DNA from 2 places in the Idiomarina sp. genome. Region 2 is predicted to be linked to the other one. Evidence: predicted binding sites of a transcription regulator. Region 2 holds the regulator's gene; the other holds the start of a gene.
What was found. Region 2 encodes sigma-54, which starts transcription at its own class of promoters, with help from an activator protein. Its sites were predicted from a motif close to GTTGGCACGNNNNTNGNNT; they were not measured.
Positions count from the first base shown of each region.

Region 1 (15,416 bases), 1.2 Mb from region 2:
GCCTTCGCTCAATGTGCCCGTATCCAGTGCATTTCCGTCGCCGTCGGCGATGGTGTAGCCGCCGCTACCATCAAAACTGATCGCTAAGTCCGCCGATGCGCCGGCGTCTTGCTGGCCTTCAGTAAATGCCACGAAGGCGTCACGATCGGTCACTTTTAGCTTCTCTAACTGTTCAGCGCCGGCATCAACGTCTAAATCGACACGCTGAGAGACCGCTGCAAAGGGCTTGTTACCCGGTTCGTTAGCCGCTAATTTAAGGCTCGGTGATAGTTGTAACTCGCGCTGCCCTTGATCGCCGACATATTGATATGAATCAGTCGCGGTGTTGAATTCCATCGGTTGTTTACGGCTCTGGTAACCGGAAAACAGGTATTCACCCTGAGCGTCGCGCGAATTCGCTTGGTCGAACAATTGTTTTTCGATGGCACGGAGTTCTTTAGCAACGGCCTGGCGATCTTCCGGGCCGTAACTGCCGTTGATGGCTCCGGCGGTCAGTTCGCGTGCCCGCAGCATCGAATCATTAACGCTGTTTAAGGCCCCTTCTGACTGACGTAGACCGTTTTCCAGCGTGACACTGTTGCGCATAAACTGCTCGTTTTGCGCCAGCGAGTTATTAATGTTCATCACCTGTGCGTTGGCAATCGGATCGTCCGATGGTGATAATAATTTGGTTTGCCGGGTCAGCTGTTGCTGTACCTTGTACAACGCATTTTCGGACCGTTGCAGGCTTTCTAAACCGCGTTGATAGACTAAATTAGTACTTATACGCATCGCTGATTACCCCACTGCATTCAGTAAACTATCAAAGGTCCGCTGCGCCACGGTTATAATGCGGGCGGCAGCGTTGTAAGCACGCTCAAACTGGATCAGGTTGGCGGCTTCTTCTTCCAGGTTGACCCCGGATTTGGCTTCGTACATAGCCTGGTTTTGTGCTTCTATCGCTTGTGCTGACTGCAGTCGGGTTTGCCCTTGTGCGACAAAGCTACCGACATCCGACACCACGCGCGAATAGCTTTCGGCAAAGGTCAGCGTCGGTTGATCATTATCAACCGCTGAGCGACGCACTTGCGCTTCCCGTTGTGTTTCTACCAGCGCCAGGCCGTTGCGGTTATCATCAAAACCATCGGTGTTGTATTCCAGGCTAAAGCTATCGCCGGCTTCTGGTGTGCCACTTAACGAGAACTCCACATCGACTGGCTCGTCGCCAAAGGGTGCGGGTGTCTGCTGTGCATTAGCCTGCGACACCAGATTTTCCAGCGAGTTGGTATCAAAGGTGATGGCACTGCCGTTTTTACGTTCAATGCTGACATTATACGTGCCGCCACTGACACTGTTGATGGCTGCGCCGATTGGTGCGCCATCGGCCAGGCTTCGGTTCGCTTTATCGAAAAAGTTACTGGTGCCGTTGATACCTTCAAGCTCTATTTGCGCTTCGCCTTTATTGCCATTGTCATTAGCCACCCGTATCGGCGATGCCAGTGCTAAGTCTTGCGGCCGTTCAATCGCTATCGCAATATCTTTGGCGATGTCTTCGGTGGGTTTGGCTAAAAACTTATCGCCGTCAGCCGCGGCGCTAAAATCATTTGATGACAACTGAATGCCGTATTCCGGCACGTCGATGGCGGTATCACCACCGCTAAAGTCGACTTCGACCGGTTCGGCGCCGGCAATCGGGTTGCCCTCGCCGTCAGCGGCGGTCACGCGAAAGGTATCGGCATCGACTTTTTCAATCAGTAGGTTGTCTGAGGTTAATTGCTCGCTGTTGCCTTCTAGCAGTTTAACGTTGATATTGGCATCGCCCTGGTTACCGGCAAAATCCAACCCGCGCACGCCGGTCTGGCTCAGGTCAAATAATTTGCTACCCAGCTGGTTGTCCAGATCCATGCCTTTTTGATTTTGTGTATTCATGACATCGGCAACACGCAGCGCCATTTGCCCGACCCGACGTTGAGTGGGTAACAACACATTATCGCGGTAATCTAAATAGCCACCAATTGCTGAACCTAATGAATCTGATTTTAACGAGAAGGTGGTGGGGTCGCCGCTATTGGTCGATTCAATACCTAACTGGATACGGCCGGTATCCGGCGCGCCGGATGTAGTGATGACGTTATAACGTCCATCTTTTAGCACCAATGGGCTGCCGTTTTTCAGGTTAATTTGAATGGCGTCGGAGTCACTGGGTACGACCGTAAAATCAACTAGCTCTGAGAGCTTCTCAAGCTCTTGGTCGCGCTGGTTTTTTAAGGCGTTGGCATCGTAGCCTTTAACTGCCGATGAGCCGAATTTTAATTCGTTATTCAGGTCGGCGATATTTTCGGCAATGGTGTTAATTTGCCCAACCGAATCGCGCACGCGCTCGTTAACGATCGTTTCTTGATCATTTAAATAGCGTGAGAAGTCGTTAATTCGCGTCATCATGCCATCAGCTTCGCTCAACACCACCTGGCGGTTGGTGATTGATGACGGGTCGTTATTGGCGTCTTGTACGCTATTAAAAAAGTTAGTGATCGACTGATTGATGCTGCTTTCGGTGTTACCCAGCAAAGAGTCTAATGGTTGTGCCTGATCTAAGCGCCCCTGCTGAAATGAGGTGTCCATGCGACTGCGGTTAAGCTGACCAAAAATGTATTCGTCTATCATGCGGCGTGACTCGACGTTACGTAGCCCACCATACTCATTACCAATATACTCCGGGCGCTCTCTGACATAGCCGGGGTTATTGATATTGTTGATATTTTGGCCGGTGATCTGCAATGCACGCTGATGCGCTAAAATTGCATTCTGACCTTTGCTTAACAAGTCAAATGACGCCATTAGGGTCACTCCTTAAATTACTGCACTATGCGTATATCGGCATCGCGGCAAAAAAGTTGAGCCTGGACGGCAACTTTTTGCCGCCTGCCGTTACAACCGTTGCATTATGGTTTTCAGTTTGTCGGCATAGTGCGGGTCGGTTGCATAGCCGGCTTGTTGCAGTTGCTCTGCGTATTGCTCAGGCTGTTCAGCAGCCACTGCCCGCTGGTAGCGGGGATGTTGTGTTATAAAATTAGCATAATCGTGCAGACTTTGCTCAAGGTTTACATAGCTTCTGAATGCGGCTTTTTGTTTGCCCGCGGTCATGCCGTCGTATTCCAGTGTGTTGACATGGGATTTGTCACCTGACCAGCGTTGATCGGCTTTAATATTGAACAGATTGTTACTGGAGCCGCCATGGCGTCCGGGCACGATGCGCTGGCCCCAGCCGGTTTCCAGTGCCGCTTGCGCTATCAGCGCTTTGGCCGGCAAACCGGTTTCGTCCGCCACTTGTTCGGCGTGCGGCTTAATCAGCGCAATAAAATCATCGACCGAATTAACCTGTTGCGGCTGCTGGCCGACCTTTATCGTATTAACCCGGTGGTCGCCGTAAAATAAACCGGCATCAACCCCGCCCTGATCACTGCGTGTTTTATTGCGATGCAGCACCGCAGCACGTGGGTCGGTAAGCTCACCGCCGACTCGTTCAGTGGTCTGAATACCGCCCTGCTGACTTAATTGCTTCACCATCAAGTCCGCTAGTCCCAGAGAGCCTTGGGACGACAGCTCTGAGGTTAATTGTTGGTCGTACATGTCACGGTACATATTGGTGTAGCGACTATCCAGAATATTGTCTTTAGCAAAGACCTCGTTGGCTTTGCGCATACTGCCCATCACCATATTCAAAAATATGGCTTCGAACTGTTGGGCTGCGGCCTTTAGCGCTTCATTTTTATCTTCGCCAAAGGCTTTTTCGCGCAAACTATCCAGCGCGTGGTTATCTAACGCGGCGGAGGCTTGTGCATTAACCCCGTGATTGGTATTAAATGACGATGAGCTCACCGGAAATTGCTCCTGCTTGCTTCAACGCTTCCAGCACGGCGATCATATCGCCGGGTGCCGCGCCGATTTGATTCACTGCTCTGACTAAATCATTTAATGTGGTGCCGGGTTGGAATACAAACATGCGGGCATCGTCCTGCTGCACATCGATAATACTCTGTGGCGTTACCACGGTTTCGCCATCGCCAAATGGGTTGGGTTGATCGACCTGGGCGTTTTCGGCAATGGTTACCTGCATATTACCGTGCGCTACCGCTGCCGGGCGTAGCTCGACGTTTTGACCCACCACCACGGTGCCGGTGCGGGCGTTGACGATGATTTTAGCTGAACCCATCGCCTGCTCGACCTCTAAATTCTCGAGTGTCGACATATAGCTGACACGCTGGCCTAAATCCCGCGGCGCTCGCACGCGCACCGAAGTCGCGTCGATGGCCTGTGCTGCTCCTTCACCAACTAAGCCGTTAATGGTCTCGGCGACACGTTTGGCGGTAGTAAAGTCCGACTGGTGCAGGTTAAAGGTAAAGTAATCACCATTGCCAAATGAGGTACGGATTTCGCGCTCGACACTGGCGCCCCCCGGGATTCGACCGACCGTTGGTGTGTTCACCACGATGCGCGAGCCGTCATTGCCCTCGGCGCCCAAACCGCCAACGATTAAATTACCCTGAGCGACGGCATACACTTCGCCATTGGCACCTTTTAAAAAGGTTTGCATTAAGGTACCGCCGGTTAAGCTATCGGCACTACCGACGGATGACACGGTTACATCGATTTTTTGGCCGGGTTTAGCAAACGGCGGAATAGTGGCGGTTACCGCCACAGCGGCGACGTTATTAATTTTCGGCCGCTCACCCGACGGCATATTGATACCAAAATTACCGAGCATGGTACGAAAGGTCTGGTCCGTAAAAGGCGTTTGTTCGCCGGTTCCGGGCAGGCCAACCACCAGCCCATAACCGACCAGCTGGTTATCGCGGATGCCCTGTACCGAGGCGATGTCTTTTATGCGCGAGGCCTGTACCGGCATTACCAACGATGCCAGGCTCAGCGTTATTAATAAAAATTTAAGAAACCGCAACATGCTCATACTCCCTTAAAACGGCCAGATCGGGCTATTGAAAAAGCGCGTCAACCAGCCCTGTTCTTGCGTGTTGGCCAGCGTTCCGGTACCGCTGTATTCGATACGCGCATTGGCTACCCGCGTTGACGGAATGGTGTTTTCAGCACTAATGTCCTGCGGTCGGATCATGCCGGTTAAGCGGATATATTCGTCGCCGGTGTTAATGCGCATCCATTTTTCGCCACGCACAATTAAGTTGCCGTTAGCCAGCGTACGGATAACGGTGACCGTGATCTCGCCATTGAGTTGGTTACTTTGATCGGAGTCACCCTCGCCGCTGAACGAGCGGTTGCCGCCAAAACTTGCGGATAAGGGGTTACCGCCAACGGTTACATCGCGACCAAAAAGCTGTGGGGTCGGCAGTGCGGTACTACTGTCTTTGGTGGTTTCGGTCGATGACGACTTACTGGCGGTGGTTCGCTCTTGTAAGCTCACCGTAATAATATCGCCCAGCCGTCGTGCTTTAATATCAGAGTAGAGGCTGTCTGCGTACTGCGCCTGAAACAGCGAACCATCTGGCACTACCGGTTGTGCGCGCTCTTCCGGTAGCACCGGCGCATACATGGGATCATCCGGCATGGGTTTCTGCCCATTGCTTGCACACCCGGTGATTACGGTTGCTACAAAAACTGCCAAGAGTCTACGCATCATATCATCCACCTATTCATTGACGCTCAGGTTAAAGTTGCTGATTGATGTAACTCAGCATTTGGTCAACCGAGGAAATCACTTTCGAGTTCATCTCGTAGCCGCGCTGTGCTTCAATCAAATTGACTAACTCTTCTGTCACGTTGACGTTAGAGGTTTCTAACATGCCCTGACGCACGGTACCGATGCCATCGACACCCGGCACCGATTCGAGTGGCGCGCCACTGACTGCTGTTTCTTTATACAAGTTTTGCCCGACCGGCTCTAAGCCCGCCGGATTAATAAAGCTGGCCAGGTTCATCTGCCCAATAACGGCGTTATCGGCGTTGCCCGGCTGACGCACGGTAACCTCACCTTCTTGCGAGATACTTAGCGAAATCGCATCTTCGGGCACCTGAATTTGCGGTTCGATGGGATACCCGTTACCCGAGGTCACCATGGTGCCTTCCTCGTTAACTGAGAACTGCCCGTTGCGGGTGTACGACAAGGTGCCATCGGGCATCAGAACCTGAAAAAAGCCTTTGCCGTTGATCATCACATCCAGTGAGTTATCGGTGGTTTGCACGTTACCCTGGGTATGTGACTTTTGCGTTGCCACCACTTTGGTACCCGCGCCCAACATCAATCCGTTGGGTAATTCCACGTCTTGTGCTGACTGACCGCCGGGTTGATTAACGTTTTGGTAAAGCAAATCCTCGAAAATGGCACGACTCTTTTTAAAGCCGACCGTGCTGGCGTTCGCCAAGTTGTTTGAGATAACCGAGATATCGCGCTGTTGCGCATCAAGGCCGGTTTTACTAATCCACAGTGCAGGATTCATCGTTATTCTCCTCTACCTATGATTAACTTAAGCGATTAACTTAAGCGCATCAGCGATTCAGCGCGTTGCGCATTCTCGTCGGCGGTTTTCATCATTTTGACGTTCATTTCGTACTGTCGTTGCAACATGATCATCTGGGTCATTTCGCCAACAGAATTGACGTTACTGCCCTCAAGTGCGCCGACTTCGAGTTTGACGTTGGCGTCAGCGATCGCTTGCTGGCCGTCTTTCAACTCAAAAAAGCCTTCATTGTTTTTCTTCAAATTATTCAGTGGCGGGTCCACCAGTTTAATCCGGTCAACAATCTCCATGGCATCTTCCGGCGCGCCCTGCGGGCGGATCGAAATATTGCCGTTACTGCCAATCGTTAACGAATCTATCGGCATTGGAATTAATACCGGTCCGGCATCGCCCATGACCGGGTCGCCGGATGAGGTCCGCAACATGCCGCCAGCGTCTATCTCGAGACTACCATTGCGGGTGTAGCGTTCGTTGCCGTTGGCGTCCTGCACTGCAAGCCAGCCTTGTCCTTTGACTGCGACGTCAAGATTACGACCGGTCGTTTGAATGCCGCCGTGGGCAAAGTTTTGCCCCGGGCTCTCAGTCAGTGCAAATACCCGCGTTGGCAAGCCTTCGCCAAACGCTTGCATTGATCTGGCCTGCTGCAAATCGGCTTTAAAGCCGGTGGTATTAACATTAGCCAGGTTATTAGCGCTTTGCGATACGGCTTTCATGTTCTCGTTGGCACCGCTCATGGCGATCCAAAGCATTTTGTCCATGATTGACCTCCAGCCAAAAATTTGTCACTTAGACGTTTATGCTTAAATGGAATGCAGAGATCGTGCCAATGTGCGGCTTCGCCTAGGTTCTGCTCGGCTGCGCCGAGGTTTTGGGCACCTTTGGCGCGGTTTTGTTCGGCTGCGCCGAGGTTGTGTGTGCCTGCGGCACGGTAGCCATAAAAAAAGGGCTTGCGGATGCAAGCCCCTTCATTGTGTTTAAACAGCCATCGGCGAGCGAAGCGAGCCGATAAACAGCCGCGACGAAGGCGCCGATAGTCGCGGTGCGACTATCGGATCTGCAAGATGTTCTGTTGCAGGCCGTTGTTGATTTCCAGTGCCCGTGAGTTGGCCTGGAAGTTCCGCTGGGCTGAAATCAAATCGACCAGTTCTTTGGTCAGATCGACGTTAGAACTCTCTAATGCAGAGGATTCTACAGCACCAAAGACGCCCGAGTTTGCCTCACCAGAGGTGGCAATACCAGATGCCTGACTCTCTGCCCATGACGCATTGCCTAACTGGGTAAGTCCCTGTTCATTGGCGAAGCGTACTAACGCGACTTTACCCAAATAACTGACATCACCATTAGAATAACTGGCTAAAATCAAGCCATCTTCAGCAATATCAATATTGGTTAAGCGACCGACGGTGGTACCGTCCTGCTCCAGTAAGTTAACACTAAAATCAGAAGCAAATTGTGTCGGCGCTGTTTCACCTTCAGAATCAAACTGATCACGGAAGAACACATTGATCTGTTGGGTGTCATCGGCGCCGTTGTTTAGCACACCTGAAAGTGACAACTGACCGGGCTCAAAAGTGCCGTTACCGTTAGCATTTAATGGTGAACCTGATTCATCAAAGCGAACACGAACACCGGTGGAGCCATTCTCTGCTGGCTCCGCGCTAGCACCGCCATTATCAAAGTCTACAACCTGGCCATCGACAGCGGTGTAAATATCCCAGGTATTATTCTCAATACTCGCTTGATTTGAATCACGGCGTACATAATAGGTGGTCAAAACGTGCGACTCACCCAACGAATCATAAATCGTTGTTGAGGTTGATGACGTGTAAGAGGTTGGGTCGTCAACACTAAAAGGATTACCCGGGACCGCTGTAGGTCCGGTACCTTCTGCCACTCTAACACCTGGCGCGCGTGCATCGAGGTTAAATGACTGATACTGGTTTTCGGTCGCAGACGGCGCCCCGGCAGAATCAGGAATACGAATAGGGCCTGATGCCGCCAGTGATGTTGACTGCGTCGCACCGCTATCACGATCAACCGGGAAGCCTTGTAAAAACTGACCCTGATTGTTAACGATATAGCTGGAGTCGTTTAATTTAAACGCGCCCGCTCGTGTGTAAGTAAAATCCTGGTCGGTCAGTCCTGAGGTCGTGGCAAAAAAGCCGTTGCCGCTAATCGCCATATCCAGCGAGTTTTGCGTAAACTGCAGCGTACCTTGACTAAACTGCTGAGCAACTGCCGCGGTGGCAGCGCCATTACCGGTCTGCTGGTCAGAGCCACTAAAAATACTATTTGCATAAACGTCAGAAAATTCTGCACGCGACCCTTTAAAGCCGGTTGTTTTGACGTTGGCAACGTTGTTAGACGTCACATCCAAATCTTTTTGTGCGGATGAAATACCGCTTAAAGCTATGCTAAATGACATAAGTCACCCCTTTGATTAACTAATCTCTGATACTTGACCAAACTTGATGCCGCCTAATCCTTCCAAATTAAGCACAACGCCATCGCCTGAGCCCATACTCACACTCTGAACTTTTGCTCGCATTTGTAGTGGCACTTCCACCCGTTCACCGCCGATCGTTGTTTGTGCGGTAAATGAATAAACACCCTCTTTTACCGGCTCGCCGGCTTCATTCATGCCGTCCCAGTTAAAATCATGGCGGCCATTGGCTAAATCACCTAAGCTGACCGTTTTTATCACCTGTCCGACTTCATCTTTTACCGTGACTTTGGTGTTATAGCCGGATTGCTCCAGTGCAATTGCTCCATCAGCGCCTTCACCGGCGTTAGCAAATGCTTTGTTGGATGGCACCAGCACATCACGACCCACCATGGTTGAAGCTTGCAGCGCCTGATTCGATGACATGTTCTGGGTAAACTGAGTAAACTGTTGCGACAGTTCACTGATGCCCTCAGCCATCGAAAAGTTAGTCATTTGCGAAATCATCTGATCATTATCCACCGGCTTGGTCGGATCCTGCATGTTCAGCTGTTCCGTCATCAGTTTGAAGAAGTCCTCTTGCTCGAGTTTTTGTTTTTCGCTCGGATCTGCAAACTGTGCTCCTTCCTCCCTTTTCCAGCGCATGCTGTCAACGTAGGAGTTGTTACTGACACTTTCCATCGTTTATCTCCTGTTAGCCTTGTCTACTAACCTTGACCAAGGCGTAATAAACGCTGAGTCATGGTTTTAGCGGTATCCGCTACTTGTACGTTGCTCTGATAAGAGCGTGAGGCGGAAATCATGTTGGCCATCTCTTCCATGGTGTTGACATTGGAGCGGTAGATGTACCCCTCGCCGTCAGCCATCGGATGATTCGGCGCGTATTCGATTTGTAGTGGTTTTTGACTCTCGACAATACCTTTAACTTTAACCCCCGCAGCCTGGCCTGCTTGCGACTGGTTGGTCAGGCTATCGCCCCGATAGCTACCTCCGGCATCGGCAAGTGCCGTTGCAAAAACCGGGTTACGGGCACGATAGGTATCATCCACGCTGCTGCTGACTGAGTTTGCGTTCGCCAAATTACTGGCGGTGGTATTCAGTCGCACTGACTGCGCGCTCATGGCTGAACCACTGATGTTAAAAATGTTGAATAAGCTCATGCTGACTTACCTCGATTGGTCTTTACCATTACTGGCCGCTAAGCGCTTTTTTGACACCACTGATCTTGCCGTCAAGGAAGTTCATGGTCATTTCATATTCCAATGCGTTCTGTGCATACAAGTTTTGTTCCAACTGCACATCGACCGTATTACCATCGCCCGTGTCCGGCTGCGTGGGTACGCGGAATTTTTCCTGCCCGGCCGGGCTGATTTCGACATTGAAGTGTTTTTCGTGGGTACGCGTTAGCTTATGATTTTCCATGCCACGCTGCGCTTGCTGCAACGCTTGCTGAAAATCGAGGCCTTTCGCTTTGTATCCAGGGGTATCGGCATTAGCGATGTTATTGGCAATCATCTCCGCACGCTGGGTACGTACGCCCAGTGTGTGCTGTTGGATGCCAAGGAGGTTATCCATGGTAAGTGCCATTTTTTCGTCTCCCGTGTTTTCGATAGGGGAGACTATGCAGAGATCGTGCCAATGTGTGCCTTCGGCACGGCTATTTGCAGCTGCGCTGCGGCCTTTGGCCCTGCGGGCGGCTGTTTGTGCCTGCGGCACGGCTGTTTTTAGCTTGCCTTCGGCCGCTAAGGCTATTTGCCTGACGGCGGTAAATCCTGTGCGCAGCACAAAAAGCAGCAACGAGCGCAGCGATGTTGCAAACAGCCGCCCGCAGGGCAAAAAGCCGCAGCGCAGCTGCAAAAGGCCAGTCGGCGTTAGCGCCGACGATAAATGATTCCCGGGTTGCAGCGGATCATTTCGAAGTCGTCGGTTAGACCGGAAATTGATTCTGATGCCCCCAGGAAGAGGTAGCCGCCGGGATTGAGGGATTGCCGGAATTGGGCAATAATTTTCCGCTTAACGTCGGCGGAAAAGTAGATGAGTACGTTGCGGCAAAAAATGATGTCGAATTTGCCGAGTAATGCGTAGCTGTCTAACAGGTTTAAGTGTCGAAATTGAACGAAGCTTTTTACTTCGTTCTTTACTTTCATGGCACCGGGTTTGCTGCCTTCGGTGAAGAATTTCTTTTGCCGTTCGGCCGATAGACCACGGGCTATTGCAAGGCTGTCATACTCTCCTACCGCACATTGGTCTAAGACTTTGTTCGATATATCTGTGGCGGTAATACGAATGCCGCCTTTTAATCCGCCGGGGTTTTTGGCTTTGTATTCCAGATAGGTCATGGCAATAGAGTACGGCTCCTGCCCTGAAGAACAGGCCGATGACCAAATTTTGACAGGTGCCGCATTGTTTTTAAATTCCGGCAGCACTCGGTTAGCCAGGATCTCAAACGGATAGGTGTCACGAAACCACAGTGTCTCATTCGTGGTCATGGCATCGATAACCGTAGCCCGCAGTGCACGCTCGCTGATCTTCATCGACTTCTTCACCAACTCGGACAGCGAGTCGATGTTAAATTTTGCCATTAAGGGGCTAAGGCGACTTTTAACCAGGTACATCTTGTTATCACCGAGCACGATACCGCACTGATGCTCTAAAAACTGACGAAACTCCTGGTACTCTGACTGACTGAGCTCTTTATTGGTCACGTTTTCTCTACTGCGTTGTTTTTATTCTGATTAAGCTTATTCAATATTGACGTCTGCTTCTGCATTAAGCCATTTTTTAACGGCAGTTGCCAGCTCATCGGGGTGGAATTTGGCGATAAAGTCATCGGCGCCCACCTTTTTAACCATAGCTTGGTTAAACACCCCACTCAACGACGTATGCAGAATAACATGAACACCGGCGAGTTTGGGATCGGCTTTGATTTCGGCAGTCAGGGTATAGCCATCCATAACCGGCATTTCTACGTCAGAGACCAGCACCGGCACGTGCGGGTGCACATCGCCATCGACTTCCTGAGCCTTTTCTTTTAACCAGTCCAGCGCTTCTTTGCCGTTCTTTTTGATTTCCATTGGAATATCAAGAGACTGCAATGCACGCTTGATCTGGCCACGCGCCACGGCCGAATCGTCGGTGATCAATATCGTCAAGTTTTCTTTCGCCACGTTAATGGGCTGATTAGCGACTTCTTCGCTGATGTCGGTATTAACCGGGGTGATGTCGGCCAAAATACGCTCGACGTCGATAATTTCGACCAATTCTTTGTCTATTTCGGTGACCGCGGTCAGATAGGCGTCACGGCCTGTGCCTTTTGGCGGCGGCAGGATCTCTTCCCAGTTGATATTGATAATGCGATCAACCCCTCCGACTAAAAAGCCCTGCACCGTGCGGTTATACTCGGCGATGATAATAAAACGGTTTTGAAGGTCGGTAATTTCCGGTCCCCCGGTGGCCATGCTCAAGTCAATAATCGAGATAGCCTGACCACGAATATGGGCAATCCCCCGAACCAAACGATTGCGATGTGGCATAGCCGTTAACTTGGGGCACGGCAGTACTTCGCGCACTTTAAATACGTTAATACCAAAACGCTGTTTGCCGGCCAGTCTAAACAGTAATAATTCCAGCCGATTTTGGCCGACCATCTGTGTGCGTTGGTTTACCGAGTCCAGGATACTCGCCATGTTCACTCCTTTTATCGGAGCAGGCTGACCGCTGGCATGCTCCTTGCTTAAGCTATTGTAACTCGTGGTGCCGTAACGTCAGTGACAAAAACTTGACGTTAATTACATTCTCTATTGTTAAAGAATGTGTCGGCAGAAGACCATTAAACCTTAGTGGAATTACACAATGATAATACGCAATAGCTTATTAATCAGTTTGCTTTTGATCATAGCGCATTCGGGCTCGGTTGCGAATGCAAACGAACGTAAAAGCGATAGTTTAGATCACAAAGCCTTGCAGACGTTGGCGCACGACTTTGTTAAAGCTCAGGTGACTGCGCCCGATAACGGTCGGGTCGAGATTGTGGCGAACAACCTGGATCCGCGTATGGTGGCCAAAAAATGCAGCGAGCAGCCGCAGGTCAGTTTTGCCTCTAATTCAGGGCTCGATAGTTATACCACGGTTGAGATACAGTGTGCTGCACCAACGGCCTGGCGTACCTATGTACCGGTTCGTATTTACCGCTATAAACCGGTGATTACGGCAGCGGTCCCCATGTCACCGGGGCATCTGGTGTCGGAATCTGATTTAACCACGCAAGAGGTGGATATTAATCGTATTCGGTCTAATGTTTTTACCTCAGCAGATACGTTAGTCGGCGCGCGGATCAAAAGACGCGTGCGCTCCGGACAGCCGATTGAAGCCAGCGACACCTGCCTTGTTTGTTCGGGGGAAAAGGTTACAATAGTGGCTAAAAGCAAGGCATTGCAAATAACAGCCAGTGGCAAAGCATTGGCTGACGGCCTGAAAGGCGAGTCGGTGGCGGTGCAAAACACGCGTTCTAACAAGTCGTTAGAAGCGATTGTCACCGGTTTAAACGAAGTGACCGTGCAGTTGTAATATGTCGACGGTCAAAAAAGTAGCAAAAAAGATTAAAGGTTTCTCGCAAAGTGTCGATAAGGGCACGAGAACTTCTATCTAGCGAGGCGAGACAATATGCCAATCAATATCAATAATGCAGGATTAAAAAACACCACGATCGACACCAAGACCAATCGTCAGGTCGATGGCGGTAATAATTCCGGCAACAGCCCGGCACCGGCTAAAAGTGGTGGTGATTCCGTATCGCTGACCTCTGAGGCGCAACAACTTAACGACCTGCAGGAAAAAGCGATGAACAGCAGTGGCATCGACCAGGCGAAGGTTGATCGCATTAAGGCGCAAATTGAAAACGGCTCATATAAGGTTGACGTTGACCGTTTGGCGTCGAAGTTAGCACAGTTCGAAGGCGACCTGTTTGGTTCGCAGATTGACGGCGACGAGTAACCGCTAATTTATGAGCGCTACCGCAACACCTGTTAACGAGCTTCTACAACAGCTGGCAGACTCGCTAGATGCCCTTGCTGCACTGCAACAGCAAGAACTCAAAGCCATTGTAGAACGCCAACACAGCAGCGTTGCGGATATCGCACAGCAAAAAGCGCAGCAGCTTGAGCAGGTATCATCGCTTGACGCCACGCTGCGTGAACATCCCGATGCAAACTTGTTAAAAGACGACGAAACCTTGGCCGCACAAGTGACTGAAATAAAACGTCAGCTAGCTGATGTGCAGCAGCAAAGTGCGGTAAACGAACGCGTTGTGCAATCTACCTTAAACAGCATCGAACAGCTCAAACAAGCCATCCTCTCAAACGCCAAAAAAGACAGCCTGACCTACAACGCCAAAGGCAAAATACGCTAGCGTTGCATTCGCCCAAGCCGCTCCTCTATATGCGCTTTTATGGCATCAGTTAATTGAGAAGAACAGACCGATTGATTTAGTACCTTTTCAACATTCTGACTCACTTGATTAATCATTTTCTGAATCAAGCGCTCACCAACCGTTGCTCCTAATCCAATCTTTTCTGCTAACAACACAAAGTCGGGTCGTGTGTAGTAGCCATATTGCTCGTAGGCGTCGCTAAATTCTGCATCAACTTCGGATGCCAATACACACAGCGTCAGATCCTCACCATAATAGGCCGGATAGGGTGCGACCGAGAGAATATCGTAGGCGGGCGTAAAGTCGCGCATCAAAGTGGAACGGTCGTCAGGCTTTCGGTACATCGAGAAGTTTTTTAAGTGCAGATCATTGTTGCCTATAAGATAGGCAAACAGGACTTGCTGAAAGCCTTTTAGCAACACCACTTTATTAGCACCACTGCATTGATAAAGCTGCTTTAGCGTTGTTTCGTAAGACAAAGCATCGCTACCTTTGTGTTTGGAGTTTATTTGACAAAGACTGGCCGCATCCTCAATAAAGTAGCGTTGCCGCGCAGGCTCAGGCTTTTTATTTGCTGGTTGCGCGAGTAAGTCGAATCGCCGGGTAACAAAACACAATTCCCCGTCTTCGAATGGCACCAGCGCATGCTGCGCTGTATCAATTCCCGTTACTGATGCCAATGTCATCATGCTGTATTCGTTTGCGGGCAATTCGGAAAATTGTTTTGGGCAGGGTTTAACGATAAAGTCGCCATCTTTATGGGCTGGCATCAGGCGATCGCCCTCACGCCGCATAAAGAGTTTGCGCTGCACACCGGAAACCGACTGACCATCCAGATACGCTGGTGCATAGTCATCAAAACTCGCGTTATCACCAACCACTTTCAGGCTACCGATTAATGCCGCATCGGCTGCAAACATTTTTTTAAAGTAGGCAGATGATTCAACAACAACCATCAGCTAGCCTCCCATTCTTCGACAACGAGTGGCAACACCGACAGCGCACCAATCAATTCCTCGCCATTAGCCAGCAGTAAGCCAAATTCGTCATTTTTATCTAATCTCGAGCGACTCGCCTG
Region 1 is NZ_CP080268.1:1,536,246-1,551,661, forward strand. It holds gene flgL (flagellar hook-associated protein FlgL) at 1-771, opposite strand, end outside; gene flgK (flagellar hook-associated protein FlgK) at 778-2,817, opposite strand; gene flgJ (flagellar assembly peptidoglycan hydrolase FlgJ) at 2,908-3,858, opposite strand; gene KZ771_RS07585 (flagellar basal body P-ring protein FlgI) at 3,839-4,939, opposite strand; gene flgH (flagellar basal body L-ring protein FlgH) at 4,952-5,626, opposite strand; gene flgG (flagellar basal-body rod protein FlgG) at 5,658-6,446, opposite strand; gene flgF (flagellar basal-body rod protein FlgF) at 6,482-7,225, opposite strand; gene flgE (flagellar hook protein FlgE) at 7,513-8,892, opposite strand; gene KZ771_RS07610 (flagellar hook assembly protein FlgD) at 8,908-9,591, opposite strand; gene flgC (flagellar basal body rod protein FlgC) at 9,618-10,070, opposite strand; gene flgB (flagellar basal body rod protein FlgB) at 10,099-10,497, opposite strand; gene KZ771_RS07625 (protein-glutamate O-methyltransferase CheR) at 10,782-11,615, opposite strand; gene KZ771_RS07630 (chemotaxis protein CheV) at 11,652-12,596, opposite strand; gene flgA (flagellar basal body P-ring formation chaperone FlgA) at 12,763-13,476, shown strand; gene flgM (flagellar biosynthesis anti-sigma factor FlgM) at 13,573-13,902, shown strand; gene flgN (flagellar export chaperone FlgN) at 13,913-14,317, shown strand; gene KZ771_RS07650 (HipA domain-containing protein) at 14,314-15,294, opposite strand; gene KZ771_RS07655 (HipA N-terminal domain-containing protein) at 15,294-15,416, opposite strand, start outside.
Region 1: the regulator sigma-54 is predicted to act here: its motif matches at 7,277-7,295, upstream of flgF (flagellar basal-body rod protein FlgF).

Region 2 (15,416 bases):
CGCTACGCATTGCCGCATATTCCCGATGTTTCCGCGCAAGTAGAGGCAGAGTTAGAACAACGTCTGCAACAGCCCATTGAGATAGAAACCCTTGCTATGTCATGGCACCGTCAGGGGCCCGCACTTGATGTAACCGGCGTAACGCTAAAATCCGGCGAGGATGCGCCGGTACAATTCCAGGTCGATGAGATATCGGTGGTACTGGACTTCTGGCAGTCGTTGCTGCAACGGCAGTTGGTGGCTCAGGAGTTTATTCTTAACCAGGCAACTATTGCTATCGATTTACGCTCACTGCAGTCTGATAGCGACCAACCCGTCAGCTTCACACGCTTTGAGAACCTGTTTTTGCAACAGCTGGAGAGGTTTTCGTTAACTGACAGCGAACTTAATGTCATCAACCTGGCGGGTAATCGCCGCTCAGTAGTTATCGAAAAATTATCCTGGCTGAACCAGGGGAATCGACATCAGGGCGTCGGTCAGTTTAGGGTGCGTGATTTTACCCGCAATAGCCTCGATTTTATTATCCAGCTGGAAGGTAACCAACTTAGTACAGTGGATGGACAGATCTATGTCGATTCACGGCAGATCGATATCAGTCCCTGGCTGGAGCAACAACTAACCCGAGTCGATATTACCCAGTCGAATGTCAACTTTACCAGTTGGCTGACGCTGGTGGACGGAGATATCTCCAGTGGCTTGTTGCAACTGCGTGATAATCAGGTGACGGCTAGAGTAAACGAGCGCGATATTGCCTTACATATTGCCAAAGGTACTGTTGCTATCGAACCACAACAGCAGGGCTGGCTGTTAAATGTAAAACCGTTGACCGTAGAGATTAATCAACAGCCAATCAACTTGCCACTAATTAGCTGGCAAAGTCAGCCGAATTTGCAGCAACTGAGTGCTAAAAAGCTACCCATACCGAAACTATTGAGCGCCTTGCCGTTGCAAGACGACAGTTTAAGTACTTCGCTGGCAGGGCTTGCCGGCAGCATGGATGTGTGGCTGCAGCGCGATGCCGTAGGTGATGCATATTGGCAGGTTCACAGTGATGATTTAGCAAAGTCGAATGAGGACGGCAGCGCGGCCTTTTCACCGCTTTCGTTAACTATACAAGGGAAAAATGCGCAATTCGGTACTTGGTTAGTTGCCGCTGACTCATTGCAGTTAGAAAACACGGCATTAGCGGAGCAGCCCTGGGATTTTGATGATCTGCGATTAAATGGTCACTGGCAACGACAGGGCGAACAGTGGCAGACGAGTCTGCAACAAGGACAAATCACCTATGCGGACATGCCGCTGGCGCTATCCGGACGATTGCTTGGTGGTGGGAGTGATTTAGCCACCAATGAGGCACCACAGATCGAGTTAAAGGTAAGCAGCCAGGCTGAGTTCTCGGTTGCTACGGCACGACAACTGTTACCTTCTGTTATGGGGCGGGGCGTAAAGAATTATTTAACCGAGGCCCTTCAGGGAGGCGTCATTGCCGGACTGGAAGCGGTTTGGCGGGGACCAGTCAACGAGTTTCCTGATGCAGATATGAATGGCGTGTTTAATGCTCGAGTAGATTTTGCTGGGTTAGACTATCGCTTCCGGCCAGAGTGGCCGGCATTGCAGCAGACACCGATTCGACTCGACTTTTATCAAGCGGGTTTGTTTATGTTCACCGATGGCGGCAAGCTTATGGATGTTCAGATCGATGAAGTATCCGCCAGCATCCCGGAACTAACCAACGCGTCTACCGGGCTGCAGTTAACCAGTTCGGTGAGCGGGCCTGCTGCTAGTATAGAGCCTGTTTTTGCTGCTTCTCCGTTAACATCCGTGGCTGAAACCTTACGCCAGGTGCAACCCCGAAGCCGTGTTGCTGGTCAATTTAGTTTAGATATCCCATTTGATGGTTCGCGTGAAGTCGATGTCAGGGTTAACACTGACCTAACCGACCAATCGTTTTATGTGGCGGCGATAGATCAGACATTCAGGGCCCGAGAAGGTGAACTGGTCATTCATAATGCACAAGTGCAAAGCGAAGAACTCGTGCTGGAATGGTATGGCATGCCGATTACCACTGAAGTCGTCGGCAGTAGCGGTGACAGTGACTACTTACTTACCGTAGATACGTCGCTCGACTGGCAAGTTGAGCCTTTATTGGATGCATTACCCAGCCAGGGCTGGCAAAAATATTTTTACGGTGCGGTCAATGGCAGTGGTCAATTGCAACTGACACTGGGGGATACCATCGAGTCGCAATGGCGTTCGCAATATGATTTAACCGGCCTACAGTCAAATTTGCCGCAGCCATTGGCTAAAGAGTTTGGCGAAAACTGGCAATTAGGGATTAATTTGAGCGGCAATGATCAGCAGCTGCGGCTAAATGCTAACGTCGCCGATCGTTTAAGCTGGAACAGCCGTTGGCAGCCGGGTAGTAAGCAATGGCAATCTGCGCAGTTAGTCATAGGCAAGGAACCCACTCAACAAAAAGCCAAACTTGCGCAACGCAGTGATGCATTTGTGATATCCGCCCAGTTACCGCAGCTCAATGTCGGTGAGTGGTATGATCTAGTTTATTTCTTACAGCAGAATCAGAATGGTGAGTCGACAAATTCAGGGCCGTCGTTTACACCTGACTACATTCTTGCAAGCACGCCGCAATTAAACTGGGCCGGGCAAACATTTGTCGATGCCGAGTTAGAGGTCTGGCCGAGTAATCAGCAGTGGTTTGGCCGTGTCTTTGCCAACGATTTGGCATTAGATGTAGCGATACCCGAAGATTTTCTGCAACAGCCCATCGTGGTAAATGCCGACTTTATCCAGTTATCATCGTCGCTGGGCGTGAATTCGACTAATAATTTGCGCGAAAAAGAAGCTCAGTGGCAATGGGTTAAACGACTGCCGGCAATCGATATTAACTGCAAAACCTGTAAACTTGATGATAAAAGTTTTGTTGATCTTAATGCAGAAGTACGGCCCATAAACGGTGGTATTGAATTATCTAAGTTTTCCACCCAAAGCAATAATTCAAGCTTACAGGCGTCCGGTTATTGGCTGGTTGCTGACGGTAACCCGGTAACGCAAATCAGTGGTAACTTACAAAGTGAAGATTTTGGTGATCTGCTGCGTGAATACGGTTTAGAAACGGCCATACGAGACAGTTCCGCAACGCTTGAGTTTGGCTTAAATTGGCAGGGCCATCCGCATCAAGTTGACTTTACCAGCTTGGGCGGCTCTATGCAGTGGCAACTAGGGCAAGGCTACCTCGCCGAGGTAAGTGACGGCGGTGCGCGATTATTTTCGCTATTGAGCCTAGATGGCATTTTACGCAAGCTAACCCTCGATTTTCGTGACATCTTTTCGCAAGGCATGTTTTATACCGAGCTCAGCGGGAGCGTGCAGCTAGCTAATGGCATTGCAACCACCAACGATACCCAACTACTGGGCTCTGCCGGGAACATGGAGATTACCGGCACTACTAACCTGGTAACCAACGCATTAGATTATCATTTAACCTATGCACCAAAAGTGACCTCAAGTTTGCCGGTGATACTGGCGTGGATGGTTAACCCGCCCAGTGGACTTGCCGCCTTGTTGATTGATAAGGTGTTACAGGACGCAGAAGTTATTTCACAGTTGCGTTATCAAGTCACTGGTACTATCGATAACCCACAGGTAACAGAGGTTGAGCGTGATAGTCGACCAGTTGATATTCCGCAACTAGAATCAGAGCCGCAAAGCCAGCAGCTTGAGGAGGGCAACGATGCATCCCGTTCTAACGGCAATCCAGCTAACCAGCCTTAAAACGCCGGAGCAAAATCTGGCAAAAGTAGAAGCACTTGCGGCTGACTTACCTAAAAACCGGCCTCAGTTGGTCGTTTTACCTGAGGCATTTAGTTGTTTTGGTGCCGGTGACAAAGCGCAATTAGCGATGGCGGAACCGGATGGACAAGGCCCTGTGCAGGAGCGATTGGCTGCTATCGCGAAAAAGCATCAAATTACCTTGATTGCCGGGACTATCCCCCTGCAAGGCAGTGGTGCTGATGAGGGCAAGCGCTTTGCTGCAGCCTGTCTGGCATACGGACCCGACGGTGAGCGTTTAGGCCGTTACGACAAGATTCATTTATTTGATGTCGATGTTGCAGACAACACAAAGCAGTACCGCGAGTCTAAATGGACCCAGCCGGGCAATTCGATTGTAACCATCGATTGTGGCTTTGCTGTGGTGGGCTTGGCGGTATGTTATGATGTGCGCTTTCCTGAATTATTTAAAGCGTTGCGCCAGGCTGGTGCTGAGATCATCGTGTTACCGTCCGCGTTCACCCAAGTCACCGGGCGTGCGCACTGGCACACATTAGTTCGCTCGCGGGCTATCGAGCAGCAGGTTTATATGGTGGCTCCCGGTCAGGTCGGAGAACATGAGAATGGTCGTCGCACTTATGGCCATTCAATTATCGTTAATGCCTGGGGTGAGATCATTGCCGAACAAGCAGATGGCGAGGGAGTGATAAGTGCTGACTATAACGGCGACGCGGTAACCCAAATTCGGCAACAGATGCCCGTTGCGGAACAAAGCCGTATCGATGTTTCGCTAAAGAAGTAACAAAGAGGTTTCATGACACAACACAGTCAATCGCCACTAACATGGTTAAGCGAGTGGGATATTGATGAACAAGCGTTGCAACAAGCGCTTGCCACACTCTATAGCGGCGATATCGATTTCGCCGACATCTACCTTCAGAATAGCGTCAATGAATCTTGGGTTTTGGAGGACGGAATAATAAAAGATGGTGCGTACCACATCGAGACAGGGATGGGTGTGCGCGCCGTTCAGGGCGAAAAAACCGGCTTTGCCTACGCTGATGAAATTACATTATCGGCGCTGAAGCGGACATGCGAGGCTGCCCGAGGTATATCTCGACAGGGTCAAAGTAAAGTAGCTAAACCGTTGCAATCCAAACAGGTTACTGCGCGCTATCAAGCAATTAATCCGTTGTCGTCGATGACCGAGGGCGACAAAATAGCGTTATTGAAACAAGTTGATGCCCATGCGCGGGCTCAAGATGCCCGTGTGTCACAAGTGGTGGTAAGCCTGGCAGCGAGCTTTGATGATGTTGCAGTGGCTGCTACTGACGGTACTCTGGCGGCCGATACGCGACCGTTAGTGCGGCTAAACTGTAGCGTGATCGCCGAACATAATGGTCGTCGCGAACGCGGTACAGCCGGCGGTGGCGCCCGTGTTGGATACGACTACTTTTTATTGGTTGATGGTAAGCCCAGATGGCAGACCTTCGCTGAAGAAGCGGTACGCCAGGCGTTGGTTAATCTGGAGGCGATTCCTGCCCCGGCCGGGACGATGCCGGTGGTGCTGGGCTCAGGCTGGCCGGGAGTCTTGTTGCACGAGGCTGTGGGACACGGACTGGAAGGCGATTTTAATCGCAAAGGGTCGTCTGCGTACTCCGGTAAAATAGGTGAAAAAGTTGCCTCGGAGCTATGCACCATAGTCGATGACGGAACCCTGGGTGACCGCCGTGGCTCGATGAGTATTGATGACGAAGGCACTGAAAGTGGCTACAACGTGCTGATCGAAAAGGGCGTGCTAAAAGGGTATATGCAGGACAAAATGAATGCCCGCCTGATGGGAATGCCGGTAACCGGGAATGGCCGACGCGAGAGCTATGCGCATTTGCCAATGCCGCGCATGACCAATACCTACATGCTGGCCGGCGAACACCAGCCGGAAGAAATTATCGCCAGCGTTAAACGTGGTATTTATGCGCCTCATTTTGCTGGTGGACAGGTGGATATCACCTCCGGGCAGTTTGTGTTTTCAGCATCCGAAGCTTATTTGATTGAAGACGGTAAAATCACCACGCCGGTTAAGGGCGCAACCTTGATTGGTAATGGCCCGGAAGCGATGTCGCAGGTGTCTATGGTCGGTAATGATCTGGCCTTAGACGAGGGCGTTGGTGTGTGTGGCAAAGATGGGCAGAGCGTGCCGGTCGGGGTTGGACAGCCCACGTTAAAGCTTGATGCCATGACCGTGGGCGGTACTGAGTAAAGCGTAACTGAGCAACAGCTAGCGCATGATCTTACGCAATATAACGAAAACCCGGCGTGACGCCATCGGCGGTTTGTTATGCTCCTGCTGTTGTAGGTGTTCGCCATGCAAGCTTAACAATTCGTCGCGACTGGCTTGCGGATATTGCTGACAAAATTCGTCAATGGCCACTGCGCCTTCTTGAACGATTCGGTCACGCCACTGCTCTATCTCATGGAATTCGGCTACTTCTTTTTGATGGCGACCGTTGAGATCATCAAGTGCGGCTTGAACAGGAGCGGGATCACGCTGGCGCATGAGTTTACCGATAAATTGTAATTGACGGCGAAAGCCTTCGTGCTTTTTCTGAATACGGCGGGCCAGCAAAATGGCATCACGCAATTCGTCGTCCAACGGTATTTGCTTAAGTTGAGTGTCGGTTAGCTTAATTAAATCAGTACCGAGCTTTTGCAGTGCTTCAGCTTCGCGTTTAATTTGCGACTTGCTGATGTGCTGGTCATCATCGCTGGTGTAATCAGTATCGTTATCAGGTGCTGTCATAGTTTATCGTCTTACAAGTAATTAAGCGGTTATTTTAACAGTTTTTGCGGTTTAAGGAGTGCTTTTTGAAATTACAACGCGCAGAGTTGCAACAACAGATGCAACAGGTCGAAGATGCCGTAGCAGAGGCTTTAGCTATTGCAGGCAAGTTGGGCGCGACCAGTGCTGAGTGCTCAATTAGTAAAAGTAGCGGAATTTCCGTCGGTACTCGTATGGGCGAAGTCGAAACCGTCGAATTTAATCAAGACGGTGCTTTGGGCATTTCAGTCTATCGAGATCACCAAAAAGGTTCAGCGTCGACCACTGATTTGTCTTCTGAGGCAATTCATGCAGCAGTAAAAAAAGCCTGTGAAATTGCTAAGCACACATCGGCTGATGAATTTAACGGGCTCGCACCGCAAGCGTTAATGGCGGGCGATATTCCAGAGCTGGATTTATGTCATCCGGGCGACCAAAGTCCGGAATATGCCATTGAACAAGCACTGCGTTGCGAGCGCCACGCGCTATCACTGGATAAGCGTATTGTTAATTCTGATGGTGCGCAGTACGGCTCACATACCGGATTTAAAGTGTATGGCAACAGTCATGGCTTTCTGGGCGGTTATTTGCAGTCACGGCATAATTTAGGCTGTGTGTTAATTGCCGAGCAAGATGGCAAAATGCAGCGCGACATGAGTTATACCGTGGCGCGTAAAACCGATGAGCTGGAGCAAGCCGAAAAAGTCGCTGAGGATGCGGCCAGTGAGACGTTGTCGCGGTTGGGTGCTCGTAAAATTGATACCGCCAAAGTACCGGTCATTTTTAGGGCTGATGTCGCCGGTAGTCTGTTCGGCCATTTAGTGGCCGCGATTAGTGGTGGCAACCTTTATCGCAAGTCGAGCTTTTTACTGGATGCACTAGATACTCAAATTCTGCCGGAATGGCTGACTATTCACGAAGATCCACTGATTGTTGGCGGTTTAGCCAGCAGTCCCTTCGACAATGAAGGCTTAGCGACGCAGGCGCGCGATATTATTAAGGACGGCGTACTACAGACCTACTTACTGACTAGCTATGCGGCGCGCAAACTTAACCGCCAGCCAACCGGTCATGCGGGTGGTATTCATAATTGGCGCATGACGCACTCAGATAAGACCCTGCAGCAGTTGTGCCAGCAAATGGGTACCGGACTATTAGTAACTGAGCTCATGGGGCAGGGCGTTAACCTGGTCAACGGTGACTATTCGCGTGGTGCCGGCGGCTTCTGGGTCGAAAACGGCGAAATTCAGTACCCGGTAGAAGAGATAACCATCGCCGGTAATCTCAAAGACATGCTGGCAAATATCGTCGAAATTGGTGGCGATGTTGATAAACGTCACGCGTTACACACGGGGTCAGTGTTATTAGATGAGCTTCGTATTGCCGGTGTTTAGTTCACTAATAGCCTAAGCCGAAAGTAACAGGGTTGCTGTGCCAAGGAAGGCAAAAATACCTACCACGTCCGTGACTGTTGTCAGGATAACACCGCCTGCCAGCGCCGGATCAATGTCGAACTTCTTCAAAATCATCGGCACAGTAACACCTGCGAGTGCCGCTGCCAGTAGGTTGGCCATCATTGCAAACGCAATAATTGCCCCCACCAGCCAGCTTTGCATCCATAGTGCTACCACAGCGGCAATCAAAATAGACCAAATGACGCCGTTGAGGGCACCTATTGCAAGTTCTTTACCGATCAGCCAGCGCGAGTTGCTGGTGCCGATATGACCCAATGCCATACCACGAATGACCAGCGTTAACGTCTGGCTACCGGCAATACCGCCCATGCTGGGCACAATGGTGTTAAGAATGGCTAGTACGGCCATTTGCGCAAGAATGTCTTCGAACAGCGAGCTGACCATGGCAGCCAGTAAAGCCGTTACCAAATTAATCGCTAACCATACGGTGCGGCGGCGGGTACTTTTCAGAACCGGGGCAAAGGTGTCTTCATCATCTTCTAAACCCGCCATGCTCAGCATCGAGTGTTGAGCCTCTTCGCGGATAATATCGACCACGTCATCAATGGTAATACGACCAACAAGCTGTTGTTCGGAATCAACTACAGGTGCTGATACCCAGTCAAAGCGCTCGAATAATTTGGCGACTTCGGTTTCGTCCATATCAACCGGGACACTAACGACATCCGCCGACATGATATCGCTGACCAGCCGACTGGGATCGACGGTAACCAATCGGGCAAGCGAAATTTCACCGATCAGTTTGTCGTTGCGATCGGCGACATAAAGCATGTCAGTCGCTTCCGGCAGTTCGCCTTTAAGGCGTAAATAACGCAATACAACATCAACGGTAACGTCCGCACGAACTGTGATAGTGTCGGTATTCATAATACCGCCGGCACTATCTTCATCATACGAAAGCGCGGTCTCGGCGCGTTCGCGGTCGCGCTCGTCCATTGATTTTAATACTTCTTGATAAACCTGGTCGGGCAGGCCTCGCAGAACATAGGCAAGGTCATCGGTATCCATGCCCTCGGTTGCTGCAGCCAGTCGCTCCGGGGCCATCTGCCGGATTATCGACTTCTGAACTTCTTCAGATAGTTCTTCTAGAATTTCACCGTGTTCGTCAACATCAACCAGTTTCCAGACTATCGCCCGGTTCTTCGGCGGTGAAGACTCCAGCAGTAATGCCACGTCGCAGGCTGGCATATTGTGCAGCATACGCCGCGCAGCCACGTACATACCGTCCGCTAAGGCAGCATTAACCTCTTGAATACGCTGCATGGCATATTCTTTATCGGACAGCTCGGCGATCATGGTTATTGTTCTTCCTCAAAGCGCTGTGCAAATAGTCCGGTAATGGCAGCCAGGGCGGCTTCCGCATCCTCGCCGTCGGCGCATACCTCTACCTCCTTGCCTTGTTTGCCGGCTAATAGCATCAGGCACATAACGCTGGCAGCATCCACCTTCTGGCCATCTTGTTCTACGGTGATGGTCGCGTCAAAACGTTGTGTTAATTGTGCGAGTTTGGTGGCGGCTCGTGCATGCAACCCAAGTTTATTACGAATAATCAGGGTTTTACAATGTATTGTCATAGCTCACCTGTGCTATTTTTTGGTTTCGCGGTGTCGAACCTGAACATTTATCGCTGTTTGTTTAAACCGTTCAGCCAATTGCTCGGTGATATAGACCGAGCGATGTTGTCCGCCGGTACAGCCTGTTGCGATGGTTAAATAGCTGCGATTACTGCGCTGAAAATGCGGAATCCAGGTGGCAAGGAAGTTTTCGACTTGATGGATGTATTTCGCCACCAACGGTTGTTGCCGAAAGTAATGTTGTACGTCTTCGTCCAGTCCTGATAACAATTTGAGCTCGGGTTGCCAATGAGGATTTGGCAAAATACGGGCGTCAAATACAAAGTCAGCGTCTTTGGGTAAACCGTATTTAAAGCCAAACGACTGAAATACGATAATGAGTTTTTTCTCGGCTTTGCCTAACACCCTTTCAGTGACCTGCTCACTTAACTGATGTAACGACAAATTACTGCTGTCGATACGCCAGGTGGCACGCTCCATAATTGGCTCAAGCACTTTGTGCTCAAGCTGCAGAGCGTCAGTTAGCGGTAGCTCTTTTTGCGACAGCGGATGCAAGCGACGTGTTTCGCCGAAGCGTTGCAGTAGTGTTTGATCATCCGCGTCAATAAACAGAATTTCCGGCTCAACGTCTGAGGGTAAAAAGTCGAGCGATTCTAACAGTTCTTCTGAATTCTCTGGCAGGTTACGAACATCAATGCTAATAGCTATACGGTCATACTGAGCCATTACGGCATGAACCAGGGTAGGCAGCAGCGCAATCGGCAAATTATCAACGCAATAGTAACCTAAATCTTCAAGCACCCTTAGCGCGATAGTTTTGCCTGAGCCCGAACGGCCACTAACAATAATTAGCTGCATGATCCGTCGTTACTCTCGTCAACAAAGATGTCATAGAGATCTTTGTCAGATTCGGCTTGTCGTAGCGCGCGAGTACAGACTTTATCGTTCATACGGCGGGCAACCGCGGCAAGCGTTTGTAGGTGATTTTCGTGCTCTGATTCAGGCACCAGTAAGGCAAAAATAATATCCACGGGCTGATTGTCGATAGCATCAAATTCGATAGGTTTTTCTAACGTCAGTAACACAGCGACAGGTTGTGTGGCATTGGCAAGCCGACCGTGAGGAATGGCAATACCCAGCCCAATTCCGGTACTGCCTAAACGCTCCCGATTCAACAAGCTTTCGAAAATATCGTGGCGAGTAATGCCGACCAATTTGGGGGCCGCAATTTGGCTAATAGCCTCGAGTAAACGCTTTTTGCTGGCACCCTCGACTGCACACTTGGTGCAGTCGGGGCTTAATAGTTCAGACAGTTGCATGATTAATGCTTTTTGAGTTTCTCTTTGTGTTTAATAACCTGGCGATCGAGCTTATCAATTAAGCCATCAATTGCCGCATACATATCTTCGTGTTTGGCGTCGGCAAAAATTTCGCCGCCGTTAACGTGCAAATTCGCTTCGGCGATTTGATCCGTTTTCTCAACCTTAAGGATGACGTGCACATTGTTAATGTGGTCGAAATGTCGCTCTAACTTAGCGAACTTAGTATCTACATAGTCACGCAGTGCGTCAGTAATATCAATGTGATGACCGGTCAAATTTATTTGCATAACGTCTTCCTTCTTATAGCTACACGATTTAAAGCAGACTCTTGCGTTGGCTCGAGGACGCGATGTTAAGCGACTCCCGATACTTTGCAATGGTCCTCCTTGCCACTTTGATTCCCTGCTCCGCAATGAGTTCAGCAATTTTACTGTCACTCAATGGTTTGGCGCGATTTTCTGCCGCCACTAACTTCTTAATTAAAGCACGAATAGCAGTACTTGAACACTCACCTCCTGCCTCTGTGTTGACGTGACTGGAGAAAAAATATTTCAACTCAAAAACACCGCGGGGGCTATGCAAATACTTCTGTGTCGTCACCCGCGAAATTGTACTCTCATGCATCTCTACTGCTTCGGCGACATCGTTAAGAACCATGGGCTTCATAGCCTCTTCGCCGTACTCGAAAAAGCCTTGCTGGCGCTGCACGATACAGTTTGCAACTTTAAGTAGGGTATCGTTGCGACTTTCCAGACTTTTAATAAACCAGCGCGCCTCCTGGGTATGCGATTTTATGTAGTTGCAGTCAGCCTCGGATTTGGCCGCTTTGCTAAGCGCCGCGTATTCTTCATTAACCTTTAATTTAGGTACGCTGTCAGGATTTAATTCGACCACCCAGCGGCCTTGTTTTTTTACCACAGACACATCCGGAATAACGTACTCCACCGGTTTTTGCGCCACTTGTTCGCCGGGGTGAGGATGTAACTGTTGGATTAACTGCATACAAGCTTTTAGCTCTGCCTCAGACAGGCGCATTTTGCGCATAATCGTGCGGTAATCACGGTTGCCGAGTAATTCCATGTGTTGCTGAACGAGCTCTATCGTTTGTGTTCTTAACGGGCTTTCTTCTACTAGTTGCTGCAACTGTATAGTTAAACACTCAGCAACGTCGCGCGCGCCAACGCCCACGGGATCAAAATGCTGTATGCGTTTCAGCACCATACAGATTTCTTCCTGGCCAACCTCATCGAGACCGACCGCATCAACTAGCTCGTCGATACTTGAGGTGAGATAACCATTATCATTAATAGATTCGATGATCGCTTCGGCAATGGCGGTGTCTTCATCGCTGAAGTGCGACAGCTGCATTTGCCACAGTAAATGATCCTGCAGTGTTTCGCTGGTTTCGCCCTGGTACACGTCCATTTCGCCCTCAAAACTTTTTCCGTTACCGCTGGTCATCGATGCTGGCGTGGACGAGGTATAGGTATCATCCCAGCTGCTGTCGACCGGCAGGTCATCAGGCAACTGGTCTTTTTTTAATACGTCGGAGGTTTCTTGTTGGCTATCGTCACGGTCGCGTGATGACGCGTTATGTGCCTTACCATCTGCGCCGCCATCTGAGATATCCGATTCGACGTCCAGCAGTGGGTTGCTATCGAGTGCTTCCTGGATCTCCTGCTGCAAATCAAGCGATGACAATTGCAACAAGCGAATTGCTTGTTGTAACTGTGGGGTCATGGTTAATTGCTGACCCATTTTTAGCTGAAGACTTTGTCGCATACGTTAGGCTCCCGGCTCTCGCATCAGTCGTTACTGAATAGGCTTACAGCGTAAATTGTTCGCCGAGGTAAACATCTTTAACCTGTTGGTTTGATAATATACTGTCTGCGTCACCACTGGCAATCAACTGGCCGTGACTGACAATGTAAGCGTGTTCACAAACCGAGAGTGTTTCGCGCACGTTGTGATCAGTAATTAGCACGCCAATACCGCGATTTTTTAAATGTTCGATAATTTTTTTGATGTCTAAGACTGAAATCGGGTCGACACCGGCAAAGGGTTCATCCAGTAAAATAAAGGTGGGATCAGCTGCCAGCGCCCGTGCAATTTCTACCCGGCGACGCTCGCCTCCGGACAGGCTCATCCCCAGGCTGTTGGCGATATGGCCAATGTGGAATTCTTCCAGTAGCGCATCAACTTTTTCTTCACGCTCAACCGCGCTTAGCGATTTTCGAGTTTCTAAAATGGCCATCAGGTTGTCGCGTACTGACAGTTTGCGGAATATCGACGACTCCTGTGGCAAATAGCCAATCCCCCGGCGTGCTCGCTCGTGCATAGGCAACAGCGTTAGGTCAGTGTCATCCAGATAAATCTGGCCTTTATCACTATTAACCAAACCCACAATCATATAGAAGGTGGTCGTTTTACCTGCGCCGTTAGGGCCCAACAAGCCGATGATCTGGCCCTGACTAACCTCCAGGCTGACATCTTTAACCACTTGCCGACGTTTGTAACTTTTTGCTAAATGACGAACCGAAAGCGTAGCCATAAGTTAGCGATTGCCCCCGTTTTGGTCGTCGTTGTCGTCCTTTTTGGTGGGCGTAAAAATGGTTGTTACCCGGTTGTTCTCTGAGCCCTCGCCGCTGGCGCTTAAGGTTTGTTTGGCGAGGTCATAGGTAATAATCTGCGCACTAGAGCGGCTGGCACCCTGGGATACTTGCGCATCACCCACGAGTTCAAGCACTTCGCGCGCCTGATAGTAGGTAATACGTTGCGCTTGAGCGCTGATAGTTGAGCCGTCTTCTAGTTGCTGGGTATAGGTTGCAGGGTTTCCTTCGGCAATGAAGGTATCTGCTTGCTGCTCGTTATTACGCAGCGCTTCAAGGCGGTCGGCTTTTATGACAAGCGACCCCTGGGTTACTGTTACGTTATCGGTTAGCAACAACTTATTATTTTTGATATCCAGTTCTTCATGGCCGGCTGTCAGCTCAATCGCTTTAGAAAAGTCCGCTTCGCCCTGTGCAAATACGGCGCTACTGAACAGCACAACAAGGCCGCTAACGAGGCTCAAATACGGTCTTAACATGTCGATTTAACTCCATCTTTTCAGCATATAGGTCAGCTTTTAAACCATCTCCACGGATAGTTAATTGCGGACCAAATAACGTTACTGGATAGTCGGTACGCATACTTTCAGCTGCCATATCGATAACCAGGTATTCTGTAATTACCCTTTGTATTGCAGTATCAGGCTGTAGCGAAATGATTTCAACTCCGCGTTCCAGAATCAGCGTTTGGTCATCGTAAAATGTACCTTGCTCGGCGCTGATCTGCCATGTTGCTAAGTCATCCTGGGTGTATACCGTGTAGGTGGGCTGAGTCAGCTCGGTCAAGCCAATTTGGATATAATGCGCCATGCCTTCGGCATCTAGCTGGTGTGCTAAGTCACCGCCGGACTCAAATAAACGTGTCTGCAAGCCGCGTGCGGTGAAGTCGGGCTGCATGACTTGCGAGCGTCGCTCACTGCCTTCGCCGTCGCCACTGCTGAATGGGCGCCAGACCAATAGTACCCCGGCACCAAAAAGTAGCAGTAAGATTAGCGCGACACGTCTGTTCACAGACTAATTCCCTCGGCTTGACGTAATTGACCGTTAGCTAATAGCAGTAGGTCACAAACTTCTCGCACCGCACCGTGACCACCGACACAACGGGTAATGTAATCGGCTCCCTGCTGCACCGCTGGATGCGCGTCATTAACGGCGATACCCAGGCCGCAGCGTTGAATCAATGCTAAATCCGGAACATCGTCGCCAACATAAGCCACCTGACTGTCATGCAGCGAAAGCTGCTGTAATAACTGCTGGTAAGCGACTGTTTTGTCCGACTGGCCCTGAAAAATATGTCCGACACTTAAATGCTGCATGCGGCGTTCAACAATGTATGACTCGCGACCGGTAATAACAGCGGTCTCGAAGCCGGCATTGGCCAGCGCTTTCATGCCAAAGCCGTCACGGGTATGAAAGGCTTTGAATTCTTCGCCGTCGTTACCTAAGTAAATACGTCCATCCGAAAACACGCCATCGACGTCCAGGATAAGTAATCGTACCTGCCGGAATTTATCCAGTAACGATTGCTCAATGTCGCCGTACCAGGTGTTGATCATTTTCATTAGACCACTCCAGCCTGCAGTAAATCATGCATATTCATCGCGCCGACCGGTTTGCCGTCTTCGTCAATAATGATGAGGCCGTTGATTTTACGGTCCTGCATAAGCTTTAACGCTTGCGCGGCTAACATATCGGCATTGGCGGTGGTGCAGGAGCGCGTCATAACCTGGCTGATACCGGTACTATGCACATCAATGCGATTATCAAGAATACGGCGCAGGTCACCGTCAGTAAAAATCCCTGCCAACCGCTGGTTATCGTCAACGATA
Region 2 is NZ_CP080268.1:2,694,138-2,709,553, forward strand. It holds gene KZ771_RS13040 (YhdP family protein) at 1-3,792, shown strand, start outside; gene KZ771_RS13045 (carbon-nitrogen hydrolase family protein) at 3,752-4,591, shown strand; gene tldD (metalloprotease TldD) at 4,604-6,049, shown strand; gene yjgA (ribosome biogenesis factor YjgA) at 6,068-6,589, opposite strand; gene pmbA (metalloprotease PmbA) at 6,655-8,001, shown strand; gene mgtE (magnesium transporter) at 8,014-9,378, opposite strand; gene KZ771_RS13070 (HPr family phosphocarrier protein) at 9,381-9,656, opposite strand; gene rapZ (RNase adapter RapZ) at 9,669-10,514, opposite strand; gene ptsN (PTS IIA-like nitrogen regulatory protein PtsN) at 10,505-10,975, opposite strand; gene hpf (ribosome hibernation promoting factor) at 10,978-11,265, opposite strand; gene KZ771_RS13090 (RNA polymerase factor sigma-54) at 11,294-12,760, opposite strand; gene lptB (LPS export ABC transporter ATP-binding protein) at 12,804-13,529, opposite strand; gene lptA (lipopolysaccharide transport periplasmic protein LptA) at 13,533-14,066, opposite strand; gene lptC (LPS export ABC transporter periplasmic protein LptC) at 14,038-14,598, opposite strand; gene kdsC (3-deoxy-manno-octulosonate-8-phosphatase KdsC) at 14,595-15,143, opposite strand; gene KZ771_RS13115 (KpsF/GutQ family sugar-phosphate isomerase) at 15,149-15,416, opposite strand, start outside.